DNA from 2 places in the Desulfomicrobium escambiense DSM 10707 genome. Region 2 is predicted to be linked to the other one. Evidence: riboswitches for the same ligand, from Rfam matches in the RefSeq annotation. Region 2 holds a riboswitch; the other holds the start of a gene.

Region 1 (7,617 bases), on a different contig from region 2:
CTGGCCGGCTGGGCGCTGAACACCCCCCGGCGCATTCTGCTGGCCGCAGCGGCCTGCTACATCGGCGGGTACGCCCTCAACGAGCGGTATTTCTTCTTCGGGCAGAACATGAGCTTTTGGCTTCTGCACGAGGTGCCGGTCGTGTACGCGTTCTATCTCAGCGGGGTTCTCCTGGGACGCACACGGGTGCTGGACAGGGTCGGGCCCGGGACGGCTGTCGCCATCTTTCTGGTCTCGGTCGCAGCAGTGCATCTGACCTTTGACCTCAACCAGGGCCCTTTCCGCTATCTGCAGGCAGTCATCATTCTTCTTTCGGGGCATGGCCATTTCCTGTGGTTCCCCTTCACGGCGTTGGCCGGCACGTGCATGGTCCTGGCCTTGGGCAAGACGCTGCAACGGGTCCAGCTCCTGACATTTCTGGGACGCAACGGCATGATCCTGCTGGCCATGAACGGGGTCTTCTACCACTTCGTGAACAAGCCCCTTGCGGCGTGGACGCTGGCCACGCTTCCCGCGGACGGGCTGACGGTCTTTCTCGTCAGCTCCGCGGTCACCGTCTGCAGCATCGCGGCGAGCGTGCCCGTCATTCACGCCCTGAACCGGGCCATCCCCCAGCTTGTGGGCAAGCCTCGAGAGTCGGGGATGTTTTTCGGTCCGCTGGTGCGCGGATAGGGACGTCGTGAATACGCTGCGCATCCTGCCCGCGGCAGGTGCAGGGAGGTGGCGGTGACGGCCGACGAGCGCGGTTTGCGTAGGACGCTCCTGACCCTCAATGTCTTTGCGGCCCTGAAGATGACGCTCTTTCCCATGGCCGTCATCACCCTCTTCTGGAAGGACGAGATCGGCCTGTCGCTGACCGAGATCCTGACCCTGCAGGTGTTCTTCTCCCTGGCCAGCGTCGTGATGGAATACCCTTCGGGCTACGTCAGCGACCGGCTCGGGTACCGCTTCGCCCTTGTCACGGCCTGCGTCTTCGGGCTCCTGGGCTGGGGGTGGTATCTTGCCGCTGAGACCTTCTGGGGCGTCCTGCTGGCGGAGCTGCTGCTCGGGGTGAGCTACGCCTTCATCAGCGGCTCCGACACGGCGCTTCTCTTCGAAAGCCTGCGGGCCGCCGACAGGGTGGATCTCTACGCGCGTTGCGACGGACGCATGGTCGGCTGGGCCCAGGGCGGCGAGGCGGCCGGGGCGCTTATGGCGGGCTTCATGTACGCCCAGTGGCCGCTCATGCCCTTTGTGGCGCAGATCGCCGTCTGGACCCTGGCCCTGGGGCTGTGCCTGAGCCTGCGAGAGCCCGTCGGGGATGACGGCGGACATGTCACCTCCCATCTGGCCGAGGCTCTGGGTGTGTGTCGCCTGGCCTTCACCAGCCCGGCCATCCGGTCGACCATCCTGAGCGGGACGCTTCTGGGTCTGGCCTCCTTCTACATGGTCTGGCTCATCCAACCCCACATGCAGGCCTGCGGCGTTCCTCTGAGCTGGTTCGGCCCGGCCTGGGCCGGCGCCAACCTGGTCGTGGCCCTGGCCGCCTCAGGCAGCCACAGGGTGCAGCGGAGCATCGGCATGCGGGGCATGTACGGGCTCTTCTTCCTGCTCATCGTCGCCGCCTATGCCGGCCTTGGCTTTTCCACAGCCCTGGGAAGCTTTGCCTTCTACTACCTGCTCACGGCCATGCGCGGCCTGCAGGGCCCGCTCATGCGCTCCCGGCTGCAGGCCCTGAGCGAGCGCCGCAACCGGGCGAGCATCCTTTCTCTGCACAGCCTGGTGTTCCGGTTGGGCTTCGTCCTGACCGGCCCCCTGGTGGGCCGACTGGCCGATGCCGAAGGGTTGCCCGCGACCTTCCTGACCCTGGCCTGTGCATTTGCGGTGGCGCTGCCCCTGGTGGGAAGAGAATTTTTGCGCCGCAACCATCCGGATTCCAAAATCTAGTTTGCCCTTCCACAATGCTTTGGAGGCCGTGTGGAAAAGGTTTCGGTTGCCGCAGCGAGTCGGATCGATTAAGAATGACTCCGTTCCGCTGATCCACTTCAGGAGCCTGGGAACCCGGTGCGAATCCGGGGCGGTCCCGCCACTGTAAGCCCCAAAGGGCGAGCCAGAAAACCGGTCTGAAGCATTTCTCTTAACCCTCTGCACGCGGATGCAGGGCGTTGAGATATTCAGAAAGAAACGTCCAAAACTTCGAGCTGACATGACGGACACGAGCCCTGTCTGGGATCGCGTGCGCGGCATTGAGCCGGTGAGTCTGTGCGACTGGCCCGGAAGGGTTTCCTGCGTGCTTTTCACCGGCGGCTGCAACCTGCGCTGCCCGACCTGCCATAATGCCTCCCTGGCCTGGACCTGGGAGAAACTGCCCGCCCTGGACAGGGCGACGGTGCTGGCCGACCTCGGCAGGCGCCGCCGCTGGCTGGACGGGATCACCGTGTCCGGCGGCGAACCGACCTGTCTGGACGGCCTGCCGGAGTTGCTCGCCGACCTTGCGGTCACGGGCCTTCCGGTCAAGCTTGATTCCAACGGCTCCGCCCCCGATGTCCTGGCCGATCTGCTCAGGGAGAACCTGGTCCAGACCGTGGCCGTGGACGTCAAGGGGCCGTGGCGGATGTACCCGGAGCTGACCGGGCGCGCCATAACGCCCCAAGGGGCCAGGCAGTCTCTGGAGCGGGTTTTCGGCCTGGCCGCCGAGTATCCGGGTCGCGTCTATTTCCGCTGCACCAAGGTCCCGGCCCTTTCCCCGGATGATCTGGAGGAGACGAGAGCCCAGGTGCCCGCGGACCAGCCCCTGTCCTTCCAGGAGTTCGTGCCGCCCCGAAGTGCCGCGGACGTTTCTTGAGAACCTCAAACCAGATTTTTCGATCGGAGTATTCATGCCCCAGCAGATTGTGAAACGTGACGGACGGATTGAATCCTGGTCCGTGGACCGCATTGCCCAGGCCATCCTCAAATCCCTGAACGCCAGCGGCATCAAGGACCCCCTCCTGGCCAAACGCCTGGCCGGGAAGGTGGAGGCCAAGCTCGACGGCATGGACAATCCCGAACAGGAGCTCGTGCAGGACACCGTCGAGCAGGTGCTCATGGAGTCCCGCCTCTATCACGTCGCACGCCGCTACATCGTGTACCGCGAAAAGCGCCGCCAGATCCGCAGCCAGACCGAGACGTTTCTGGACGTGACCGAGACCATCGACAGCTACCTGAACAAGTCCGACTGGCGCGTGAGCGAGAACGCCAACATGGCCCACTCCTTCCAGGGGCTCATGCTGCACCTCTCGGGCTCGGTCCAGGCCCGCTACTCCCTGGAGAAATACCCCGAGGAAATCCGGCAGGCCCACGAGCACGGCTATTTTCACATTCACGACCTGTCCTTCGGCCTGGCCGGCTACTGCGCCGGCTGGTCCCTGCGCGACCTGCTGCTGGAAGGCTTCAACCTCGAAGGCCGCTGCTCCTCGGGCCCCTCGCGCCACTTCGACGCGGCCCTGGGCCAGATGGTCAACTTTCTGGGCACCCTGCAGAACGAATGGGCCGGCGCCCAGGCCTTCAACAACGTCGACACCTATCTCGCGCCCTTCGTGCGTCATGACGGCTTGAACTACGACGAGGTCAAGCAGGCCATGCAGAAGTTCGTCTTCAACCTGAACACGACTTCGCGCTGGGGCGGGCAGAGCCCGTTCACGAATTTGACCTTCGACCTGACCCCGCCGACGCATATCGCCTCCGAGGCGGTCATCATCGCCGGAGCTCTGCAGGACAGCACCTACGGCGAATACGGCGTGGAAATGGAGATGATCAACCGCGCCTTCCTGGAAGTCATGCTCAAGGGCGACTACCACGGGCGCATCTTCTCCTTCCCCATCCCGACCTACAACGTGACCCCCGACTTCCCCTGGGAGTCAGAGGTGGGCGAGTTGCTGCTCAAGCTCACGGCCAAGTACGGAGCCCCGTACTTCCAGAACTTCATCAACTCCGACCTCAAGCCCGAGGACGTGCGCTCCATGTGCTGTCGCCTGCAGATGGACCTGCGCGAGCTGCGCAAGCGCACGGGCGGCCTCTTCGGCGCCGGCGACCTGACGGGCTCCATCGGCGTGGTCACCCTGAACCTGCCCAAGCTGGCCTATCTTGCCCAGGGCGAGGAAGATTTCCTGGACCTGGTTGGCGAGTACGCGGCCCTGGCCAAGGATTCCCTGGAGTTCAAGCGCAAGATGGTCGCGGACAACATGGACAAGGGTATGTTCCCCTTCTCCCGGCGCTACCTCAAGAACGGCTTCCGCGGCCACTTCAGCACCATCGGCATCCTGGGCGGCCACGAGGCCTGCCTGAACCTCCTGGGCAAGGGCATCGAGACCGACGCCGGGACCAGGCTCATGATCCGCACCCTGGACCATCTGCGGACCATCACGGCGCGCTTCCAGGAGGAGACGGGCAACCTCTATAACCTCGAAGCCACGCCGGCCGAGGGCACGAGCTACCGCCTGGCCAAGATCGACAAGAAGCTCTACGCCGACATCCAGGCCTCGGGCAACGGCGTGCCCTACTACACCAACTCGACCCTGCTGCCCGTGGGCCACACCACGGACATCTTCACGGCCCTGGAGCACCAGAATCGCCTGCAGCCCATGTACACCGGAGGCACCGTGTTCCACAGCTTCCTGGGCGAGTCCGTGCCGGACATCAAGGCCCTGCGGAGCTTCATCGTCAAGGCCCTGAGCGAGACCAAGATCCCCTACATCTCCGTCACGCCGACCTTCTCCATCTGCAAGGACCACGGCTACCTCACGGGCGAACAGGCCACCTGCCCGCGCTGCGGCCAGGAGACCGAGGTCTACACCCGGGTGGTGGGCTACTACCGGCCGGTCAAGATGTGGAACCGCGGCAAGCAGGCTGAGTACAAGGATCGCGTGGAGTACTCCCAGGCCTCCTGCTTCGGCGCCTAGGCCCTCGCGGGAAACAAAAAGAAAACGGCCGGGCTGCTTGTGCAGTCCGGCCGTTCGACGTTGCAGGCCAGGTCCCGGGGCGCCGGGAGGGGAGTCAGCGCAGCGTCGTCCGGTTCCCCTGCCCCAGGCTGCTGAAGACGGAGCGCAGCCCGGCGGCCAGCCGGAGGATGGCCTTGGAGATGACCGGCTCGGGCCGGTTGATTTTCTGGGAGTGCAGAAAGACGGTAATTTCGCGCATGATGAACCTCGTATTCGGAAATATGGTAAATTTTGTGAATGTCGTTTTGAAGCGAGGGTCAATTAGGCGCGAAAGATCTGTTCGTCAAGAGAATTTCTGACGATTATATTTTTGTATGATTTCAGGTCGCTGGCCTGTCAGGACGGCGGCAGCAAGGCGTCCTGGGTGGCCCGGTCCCACTGGGCGGTGGCCGGCATAGCCAATGACGCGCGGAAACGGGCCAGGGCGGCCTTGGATCGTTTGCCCCACACGCCGTCGATTTTGCCCTTGTAGAGGCCTTGGCCCGCCAGGGCCTGCTGGACGCGTTTGGCGTCTGCCTTGTGTTTGAGATCGAGCAGCGGGGCGGGCGGGGTCTTTGCCTTGACGGCGGACGGGGCCGCCCCCATGAGGAGGCGGACTTCCTCGGTCAGGCGCAGGCGGCACGAGGCCGAGGCCAGGACGACGCGGTCCGCGGTCTGCACGATGCGCGCGCTGACCCGTACCCCGCCGTCGGCCAGGGTGTATGTGCCGGTCAGCACGGTCTGCAGGCCCGAGGTCGAGCCGACCTGATCCGGGCTTCCGGACAGGGCCGTCTCCCCGTTTTCCTTGAGGCTGTAAGGGCTCGGCATGAAGACGCGGGTGTCGGCCACTCGGTACCCGTGGCGCGCGAAGGCGTTGCCGGTCTCTTCGGCCAGGATGCGCCCCAGCGGGGACGTCGACCGGAGGTCGTTCAGGTCCGCGAAGGGGGCGGTCATGATGGCGGCGGACCGGTCCAGGCGGACCTGGAGGTTCCCGGCCAGACTGTCGGCCAGGGCGGTGCAGAGTTCCTCGATGCGCGACGCCCCGCAGCCGGCCGTGCCGGGGGCTGGGATGGCGCAGAGCAGGGCGCAGAGGAGCAGGATGGCGCGGGTCATTTGTTCACCAGCGAATAGCGTTTGAGCTCGACGTCCCCGCTCGGCGCGCCGAGCTTGTACTGGGCCATGTCGCGGCCGTCGACGTAGAAGATGCTCGAATCCCGGTACAGGTAGCCGCCGTTGTGCACGAGGGCGGAGGTGACCTGGATTTCCGTCTGCGGCGTCTGCGGGTCGAACAGGCCGCTTTCTTCGGACACCATGGGCACCTCGGGGTAGCGTCCCTTGTCGTCTTTGGCCTGCACGAAATCCGGATCCGCGATGAGGAGGCGGCCCGACCGGTTCCGCGTGAGGGTCCGGCGGTGCGTGACCGTCTCCACGCCCACTTCCAGAACGGCGGCTCCGTCCGGCGTGAAGGAGACCGGCACGCCGTAGTCCACCAGGCGGGTCAGCAGCGCTTCGCGGTAGGTTTTGCCGAACGTGGTGGCCGGCGCCGGCGCGACGTAGACGCGCACGTCCCCTTCGGGATGGAAATGTTCCAGCGCCTTGGCGCAGTTGCCGGCGACCGTGGCCGCGAGGCGATCCCAGTGGGCCATGGCCTGCATTTTGGGCTGCGAGGACAGCGGGTATCCGGAGGCCAGCGGGGCCTGGGCCGTGGCAAAGCTGTCGGACTGCGAGCTGTTGATGCCGGCCGGGGAGCAGGCGGCCAGGGACAGTGCGGCCAAAAGGGCGAGAAGGGTGGTCAGGCGCATGACGTGCTCCTTGAAATCGGTTCTTTCCATGATCAGGTTATCGGCCGCGCCGAAGAAAACTTAAGGTCAGGCGGCAGGCCTTTGGCACGGGGCATGCTTTGCAGTTGCAAGTCGGCATTTTTCTCCGGGGGGTTCGACCATGTCCAGAATATTCATCGCTCTGGCGAGCGTGTTCCTGTGCGGCTGCATCCAGCTGCCGGCCTTCGTCGGCAAGGCTTCGGGCCCTGCCGAGCCGCGCCTGCTGGATTTTTCCTACAAGGCGGGGGACCAGTTGCACTCGCAGCTTTCGGGCGGCCCGGTGGCGTCCTACCCCATGCTCGCGGCGTCCTTCGTCGATTCGGCCAGCATGGAGAACACCAACGATCTCGGCAGGCTCTTGTCGGAACAGGTCGCCTCGCGGCTCAGCCAGCACGGCTACTCCGTGACGGAAATCCAGCTGCGTTCGGATCAGCTGCGCGTCGATCCGTCCGGCGGCGTCATGGCCCTGTCCCGCGACATCGCCGAGATCAACACCGACTCAGCCGCATATTCCATCCTGGTCGGGACGTACACGGTCGTGGGGCGTCAGATGTACGTCAACGCTCGCGTCCTGCGGGCCAGCGACGGCATCGCTCTGGCCTCTTCGGATTTTTCCCTGCCGTATGTCCGCCAGCAGAAGGCCGACGGAAGGCCTGCTGCCGTTCAGCCTTCAGTGGAAACGATTCTCAGATGACGCGCCCGCCCGCTTCGTGCTTGTTCTTGTGCCAAGATTGACTTATGTAGGGATTCTTGTGTCAATCTTTACATATTCGGAGGAAGCATGAAGAAATTGCTCTTGGTATTCGCGCTGTTGTTTCTGCCTGTCACGGGCATGGCCCAGGACAAGGTGCTGAAGATGT
Region 2 (7,617 bases):
AGACCCCGGCCATGGCGTGCTCCCGGCCGTCGCGGGTGCGCAGGCTCTTCATCAGGTACATGAAGCCGCCGCACTCGGCGTAGACCGGCTTGCCGCTGGCGCAGAAGTCGCGGATCTTGCCGAGCATGGCGGTGTTGGCGGCCAGCTTCTCGGCGTGGAGCTCGGGGTACCCGCCGCCCAGGTACAGGCCCTTGAGGGCCGGCGGCAGGTTGTAGTCCTCCAGGGGGGAGAAGGGCACCAGCTCGGCCCCGGCCTGGCGCAGCATGCGCAGGTTCTCCTCGTAGTAGAAGCAGAAGGCCCGGTCGCGGGCGTAGCCGATGCGGACCTCGGGCATCTTCACGCCGCCGTCGTTCAGGGAGGGCAGGGAGAACTCGGGCAGGGCCGCCAGCAGGGCGTCAAGGTCCAGGGCGCTCTCGACCCAGTCGGCCAGGCCGTTCAGGCGTTCCTCCCGGCGGTCCAGGTCTTCGGCCGTGACCAGGCCCAGGTGCCGTGAGGGCAGCTCCAGGCCGGGCATCCTCGGCAGGCTGCCCAGGACGCGCACGTCCTGGCCTTCCAGGGCCTGGGACAGGATCTGCCCGTGGGCTTGGCTGCCGGTCATGTTGAAGAGCACGGCGTCGAGGCTCAGGGCCGGGTCGAACTCGGCGTAGCCCTTGACCAGGGCCGCGGCCGAGCGGGCCATGCCGCGGGCGTTGACCACCAGCAGCACGGGCACGCCCAGGATCTTGGCCAGCTGCGCGGCCGAGCCTTCCTCGCTGATGGCGCCGATGCCGTCGAAGAGCCCCATGGCCCCCTCGATGATGGAGATGTCGCACCCTTCGTGGTTGCGGCGGAAGATGCGGCGGATCTCTTCGGTGGGGAGCATCCAGCCGTCAAGGTTGTGGCTCGGCAGGGCCGTGGCCATGCGGTGCAGGCCCGGATCGATGAAATCCGGCCCGGATTTGAAGCCCTGGACCACGAGGCCCTTGCGGGCGAAGGCCTTCATCAGGCCCAGGGCGACCGATGTTTTTCCGCACCCGCTGGAGGTGCCGGCGATGAGGATGGCTTTGGGCATATGCGTATCCTTGGTTCAGCGTGGTTCGTTTGCGGTCAGGAGCATGAGCGATAGGTACGTCGGGTTGTCCGGAGCCTCTTCGAGGCTGCGCGTGATGAACTGCTCCTTCATGCCCATTTTCGAGGCGAAAACGCAATGGGGGCGCGACGGCAAAGTGCGGAGTTCCTCGCGGATGGCGGCGAAATTGGTGTAGGCCTTGAGGATGACGGCGTTGTCCGCACCGTCGAGGTTGCGGCGCAATTCCCCGGCGTCGCGGATGCCCGGGAGCACCATGAGGTTCTGGGACCCTTCGGCCAGCACGGTTTCCGTGGCCGCGGCCACTGCCTGGAAGGACGTGATGCCGGGGACCACGGTCACGCCCCGTTCGGGGTCCAGTCGGCGCAGGGTGCGCAGCAGGTAGGCGAAGGTGGAGTAGAGCAGGGGGTCGCCCAGGGTCAGGAAGGCGGCGTCGTGCCCGGCGTCGAGTTCCGCCAGGACCAGCCGGGCGTTCTCCTCCCAGGCGGCCTGGAGGGTGCCCTCGTCGCGGCTCATGGGGAAGCCCAGGCGGACGACGCGAGCTTCGGGCCGCAGGTGCGGGCGGGCGATGTCCAGGGCCATGGAGTCGTCGTTCTTGGTCGAGGACGCGGCCAGGATGACGTCGACGCTGCCGAGGATTTTCGCCGCCTTGAGGGTCAAAAGTTCCGGGTCGCCTGGGCCGACGCCGATGCCGTATAAATGGCCGCTCATGGGCGGACCTCCGTTTTCCAGTTTGCGATGATGGTTGAAAGCTGCCGCACGGCCTCGATGCTGCGCGGTCCAGGCCGGGAAAAGAGGGCCTGGTCCACGGTGAAGACCTGGCCAGTGCCCAGGCAGGGCAGCGTGCGGAACAGGGGACGCTCGGCCAGGGGCACGGGGGAAGGGTTCATGGGGCCCTGTTGCATGAGGTAGATGTCCGGCGCCAGGCGCAAAACCTCTTCTTCGCCAAGACGCACGAGCTTGTCCGGGGCCTCGACACAGTTCCGGCCGCCGGCCGCGGCCATGATCTCCGCGACCATGGAGCCCTGGCCCGCGGCCAGGAGGTTGGGGTAGCGGGCTTCGAAGAAGATGCGCGGCTGCGGGCCCGCGGGCGCGGCCCCGATGGCGGCCAGCTCGGCGCGCATGGCGGCCGTGCGTTCTGCGGCCCGTTCGCCGCTGCCGGTCAGCACGCCCAGGCGCTCCATGACCGAGAAGAGCTGCCCGAAATTTTCCAGGTCGAAGACGGCCACGGTCAGCCCCCGCTCCTCCAGAAATCGCACGGCCTCAAGGGCTTCAGGACGGCCGCCGAGTTGCACTACGAGGTCGGGCGAAAGGCCCAGGATCAGCTCGGCGTTGGGCCGCAGGTGCGTGCCGATGGACGGCTTTGAAGCGATGGCCGGCGGAAAATCGTCGGCGGCCGTGCGCGCGGCGACGGCCTCCTCCCGGCCCAGGTCGGCCAGGATCTCGCCGAAGGCGCCGTACAGGGGCACAATCCGGGCGGCCGGGGCGTCCAGAAGGATCTCCACGCCCCGGTCGTCCGTGACGCGCACTTCTGCCGCCGCCGAACTCGTCAGGCAGATGCTAAGGGCGAGGCACAAGATGAGCCTGGGGAGCGCCCGTGAGAGGGTGCGGGGCCACGGCAAGGGGTGTTTCATAGATTTCGCTCAGGGTTTGGGCCGTGAACACGTCACGGGTCGGGCCGTCGGCCGCGACGGACCCGTTTTTCAGAAAGACGAGCCGACGGCAATAGAGGGCGGCCAGGTTCAGGTCATGGGCCACGGTCAGGATGGTCGTCCCGGTGGCGTTGCGGACTTTCAAAAGCTCGTAGAGGTCCACGGTTCGGGCCACGTCCAGGCTGGATGCCGCCTCGTCCAGAAGCAGCAGCTCCGTGTCCTGGGTCAGGGCCTTGGCCATGACCACGCGCTGCAGCTCGCCGCCCGAGAGGGTGTCCGCGGCCCGGTCCCGCAGGTGCAGGCTGCGCGTCTCGTCCATGGCTGCCCTGGCGCGCTCCACGTCGGCGGCGCCGTAGCCCCCCAAAAGGGACACGTAGGGGTAGCGGCCCATGAGCACCAGGGACAGGGCGCGCACGCCGGGCAGGGCCGGGGTTTTCTGGGCCACGGTGGCGCAGCGGCCGGCCCGGGCCTTGGGCGGAAGCGCCGCGATGTCGTCGCCGCCGATGCGGATGCTCCCCGACAGGGGCGGCAGGACCCCGGACACAGCGCGGACGAGGGTCGTCTTGCCGCTGCCGTTGGGCCCGAGGACGCCGGTGAATTCGCCGGCCCCCACGCTCAGGGTGACGCCGCGCAGCACGGCCCGGCCGTCGTAGCCGGCCACCAGGCCCGAAATCTCGATCATGGGCGCGCTCATGCCGTGCGCCTGCGGGCCATGATCAGGCAGAAGAAGGGCCCGCCGAAGAGGGCAGTGAGCACGCCCACGGGCAGTTCGGCACCGTGTGTCAGGATGGTCCGGGCCAGGACGTCGGACCACAGCAGCAGAATCCCGCCGCCCAGGGCCGAGAAAAGGAGCAGCCGGCGGGAGTCCGGCCCGACGAGCATCCGCACCAGATGCGGCACCACGAGGCCCACGAAGCCGATGATCCCGGAGACGCTGACGGCCGCGGCGGTCAGCATGCCGGCGCCGACCAGCAGGGCGATGCGCACCCGCTTCACGGCCACTCCGACCTGGGCGGCCTGCTCGGTCCCCAGGGCCAGGATGTCCAGTTCGCGGGCCAGCAGAAAAACCGTTGCGCCCCCGACGGCCAGGTAGGGCAGCATGACACCCACGTGGTCGAACCCTCTGCCCTGAAAGCTGCCCATGATCCAGAAGACGATGGCCGAGACCGACTCCTCGTTCAGGGACTTGATGAGGGCGATGAGCGCGCCCAGAAACGTCGAGACGACGATGCCGCCCAGGACCAGGCTCTCGCGCGAGAAATCCCCGGCCAGACGGCTCAGGCCCAGGACCATCCCCATGGCCGCGAAGGCTCCGGCCAGGGCGGCCAGGGGCAGGGCTGACGGTCCCGGCAGGGCCCAGCCAAAGCCCAGGGCCAAGGCCGCCCCGCAGGCCGCGCCGCTGGATATGCCCAGGGTGAAGGGGTCGGCCAGGGGGTTGCGCAGCAGGCCCTGGAAGACCCCGCCCGAGACGGCCAGGGCTGATCCGGTCAGAAACGAGAGGATGATGCGGCCCAGGCGGATGTCGCGCACGATGACCAGATCCTGGGTTTCGGGCCCGCCCCGCAGCCATGCCGTCAGGGCCTCGTGGATAGCTGCAGCCGAAAGGGGGTAGGACCCGAAGAACAGGGCCGCGTAGACCGAGAGGGGCACGGCGGCCGCCAGAAGCAGCCAGGCCCGGGTGTGACGCGGCCCGGTCATGGTCAGTTCAACCGCTCCACGGCGGCCTGCAGGTGGTCAAGCCAGATGTCCACGAAGGCCGGGATCTCGGCCGTGCCGCGCAGCACCGCTTCGCAGGCCACGCCGTCGGCCGTGAGCACGGACTTCCAGGAGTCGTCCCCGTCGCCGGCCATGTCGTTGACGGCATGGTCGCCGGAAACGGCCATGAGGGGCTGGAGCCAGGCTTTCCTGACTTTTCGTTCTTTCAGAGTCGCGCGCACATCGTCCAGGGAGGGCGTGCCCTCGACGGTGCCAACCAGGACCAGGGGGTCGAGCCGGCTCAGCGAGTACTGCAGGCCGGGATAGTAGATGTTGGCCGGGTGATGGGTGCCATGTCCCATGAGGATGACGGCTTCATTCTTTTTCCGTTCAGGCGGCAGGCTGGCCATGACGGCCTTGGCGCAGGCCTCGACGTCGGCCGGTTCGGCCAGGAGCGGCAGGCCCAGGGTCACCTGTTCCATGCCCTTGGGCAGGCCCGAGAACGCCTCGACCGTGCGCTGCAAGGCGTGGAACTCCTCGCCGGGGATGGTCTGCAGGGACTGCACGGCCACGTGGGTGAAGCCGTCGTCCATCATGCGCGCCAGGGCCATGGCCGGGGAATCGAAGTGCAGTCCCTCGCCGGCCAGTTTCTGGCGCACGATGCGCGAAGAATAGGCCCAGCGCACCTCCAGGTCGGGAAAGCGGGCCTTGGCCCTGGCGTCGATGGTGTCCAGGGCGGCGCGAGCCTTGGGAACCGTGGTGCCGAAGGCGACCAGCAGGATGCCCTTTTTGGTCGGCCGATCCCCACCGTGGCCGGCGAAAGCCTGGGCGCCGAGGAACATAATGGAAATGACGAGAACGAGTCCGCAAACATGCGAGGCTTTGAACATGAGACCTCCAGGTTTGGCGGGGGAAATGGATGAAGACGGACGCGGGTCCGGGGCGCGGCCCGCAAAACCCCCGTTGCGGACGGCACAGACTGTGGTTGGCCTTCGGACAGGTCTTCCGACTCGTTTCACCGTCCTCGTCCTTCCCAGGATGGTTCCCAGTGGACAGCGCGGAGGATGGCCTTGCTGAAACTCACGGCGGCGGGTCCGCTCCCGATTTGCACGGGATTCCCTTTTACACCCGAAGGTATCCGAAGTGGGTGGAAGGCTAGTCGGGGGCTCGGAGGCTGTCAAGGAAAGTGGGGCGTTTCGGGTGTTCCGCAAGAGAGGTTGCGGAATCTTCTCGATGGCGCTTGACATTCCTGTCGTTGCGCGAATAAGTGGTCACAAAATGACTTTTGGTCATTTTGTGACCATTGTCCAATAAAGGGGATGACGTGGCCAGGAAACAGCAGGAAAAATCGCTTCAGACCCAGCGCGAGCTGCTCGAATCCGCCGAAAGGCTCTTCGCGGCCAAGGGATTCGTGGCCACGACCGTGGCCGAGATCACGGCCGACGCCGGCTATGCCAAGGGAAATTTCTATCGGCACTGGCAGAGCAAGGACGAGATCATGCTGGAGATCATCGCCATCAAGATGCAGTCCTACCGGGCCATGCGCGACGCGGCCCTGAAACATGCCCGCAGTCTCGAAGAAGTCATGGACCGCATCCTCGATTTTCTGGAGACCATGATCGACGATCGCAACTGGTCATCGGTCTTCCTGGAGTTCACCATTCACGCCTCCCGCAACGAGGAACTCCGCGCCCAGCTCAACCAGTCCCTCTACAGGCTGTCCAACGACATCTTCGAGGACATCGTCGCCCCGTACGTGAAGAGCGGCTACCCGGCGAGCAAGATCGGGGCCCTGAACACGGCCCTGTTCGAGGGTTTCCTGATCCATTCGCTGCTGGGCACGGGCACCATCGACCGCAAGGATTTCCGCCGGGCCGCCATGCGGCTGGCCCTGGCCAACGCCCTGGACCCCCAGGCATGAAACGGGCCGGCGCATGGGGCGCGGCCGCACCTGTCACACGGAGGATTTTCGAGATGAGGCTGTCTTTTCGGGTCGCGGCGCTGGTCGCCGCCGTGCTTGTCCTGGGCTTCTCGGGTTCGGCCATGTCCGCCGGGCCGGTCAAACTCTCCTACAGCAACTTCTTCCCGCCGACCCACATCCAGTCGCAGTTGGCCGAACAGTGGTGCCGCGAGGTCGAGGCCCGCACGAACGGGCAGGTCGTCATCGACTACTACCCGGCCGGCACCCTGACCAAGCCCAAGGACTGCTATGACGGCGTGGTCCAGGGCATTTCCGACATCGGCCTCTCGGCCCTTGGCTACACCAAGGGGCGCTTTCCGGTCCTGTCCGGCGTTGACCTGCCTATGGGCTACACGTCCGGCATCCAGGCCACCAACCTGGCCAACGCCGTCTTCGAGAAGTTCAAGCCCAAGGAGTTCGACGACGTCCACGTCCTGTATTTCCACGCCCACGGACCGGGCAAGCTGCACACCGCCGGCAAGCCGGTCAAGACCATGGACGACCTCAAGGGCATGAAGATCCGCGCCACGGGCAACAGCGCGGCCGTCATCACGGCCCTGGGCGGCAATCCCGTGGCCATGTCCATGCCCGACTCCTACCAGTCCATCCAGAAGGGCGTCGTCAACGGCGGCATCTACCCCGTGGAAACCAACAAGGGCTGGAAGATGGCCGAGGTCGTCGACTACCTGACAGACACCACGGCCGTGGCCTACACCACGACCTTCTTCGTGGTCATCAACAAGGGTGTCTGGGCTGGCCTGTCCCCCGAGGTGCAGAAGGCCATGACCGACGTCAGCGTCGAGTGGGTCGGCAAGCACGGCCAGGCCTGGGACGACAGCGACAAGGAGGGGCTCGACTTCTTCCTGGCCCAGCCGGGCAATGCCGTGGTCACCCTGGACCCGGCCGAGGCCGAGCGCTGGACCAAGGCCATGGAGCCCATCTTCACCGAGTATGAGGCTGAGTGCGCCAAGGCCGGTGCCGACGGCAAGGCCGTGGTCGACTTCATGCGCGCCAATTTGAAGTAGACAGTTCGATTATCGATTGACAGGCGGCAACGGTCTGTGTTGTGGCCACCGCAACTCAGGGCGTCGCCGCCTTTTCGCGTAAGGGAGCGTATTTGTGGAAGGAATCGAAAAAATACTGGCCAGGGTCGAAAGCGTCATGCGCGTCGCCGCGTGTCTGAGCCTGATGGCCATGGTCCTGATCACGGTGGCGGACATCAGCGGGCGGCTGAAGCAGAGCCC

The links. A riboswitch is a leader RNA that binds a small molecule or an ion and turns the genes downstream of it on or off. The one in region 2 is predicted to bind cobalamin.
Region 1: it holds a riboswitch for cobalamin, as region 2 does, so the genes downstream of both, G394_RS0106430 (anaerobic ribonucleoside-triphosphate reductase activating protein) here and G394_RS0108330 (sirohydrochlorin cobaltochelatase) in region 2, are expected to answer to the same signal.

Annotation. Positions count from the first base shown of each region.
Region 1 covers NZ_AUAR01000005.1:185,895-193,511, forward strand. The annotation lists gene G394_RS0106420 (acyltransferase family protein) at 1-672, shown strand, start outside; gene G394_RS0106425 (MFS transporter) at 727-1,926, shown strand; cobalamin riboswitch at 1,991-2,120, shown strand; gene G394_RS0106430 (anaerobic ribonucleoside-triphosphate reductase activating protein) at 2,186-2,824, shown strand; gene G394_RS0106435 (ribonucleoside triphosphate reductase) at 2,859-4,919, shown strand; gene G394_RS21130 (hypothetical protein) at 5,014-5,157, opposite strand; gene G394_RS0106445 (FlgO family outer membrane protein) at 5,295-6,050, opposite strand; gene G394_RS0106450 (hypothetical protein) at 6,047-6,769, opposite strand; gene G394_RS0106455 (FlgO family outer membrane protein) at 6,879-7,451, shown strand; gene G394_RS0106460 (ABC transporter substrate-binding protein) at 7,539-7,617, shown strand, end outside.
Region 2 covers NZ_AUAR01000007.1:133,467-141,083, reverse strand. The annotation lists gene G394_RS0108355 (cobyrinic acid a,c-diamide synthase CobB) at 1-1,051, opposite strand, end outside; gene cobI (precorrin-2 C(20)-methyltransferase) at 1,067-1,777, opposite strand; gene G394_RS0108345 (ABC transporter substrate-binding protein) at 1,774-2,595, opposite strand; gene G394_RS0108340 (ABC transporter ATP-binding protein) at 2,627-3,412, opposite strand; gene G394_RS0108335 (FecCD family ABC transporter permease) at 3,409-4,416, opposite strand; gene G394_RS0108330 (sirohydrochlorin cobaltochelatase) at 4,419-5,303, opposite strand; cobalamin riboswitch at 5,392-5,570, opposite strand; gene G394_RS0108325 (TetR/AcrR family transcriptional regulator) at 5,738-6,334, shown strand; gene G394_RS0108320 (TRAP transporter substrate-binding protein) at 6,388-7,398, shown strand; gene G394_RS0108315 (TRAP transporter small permease) at 7,493-7,617, shown strand, end outside.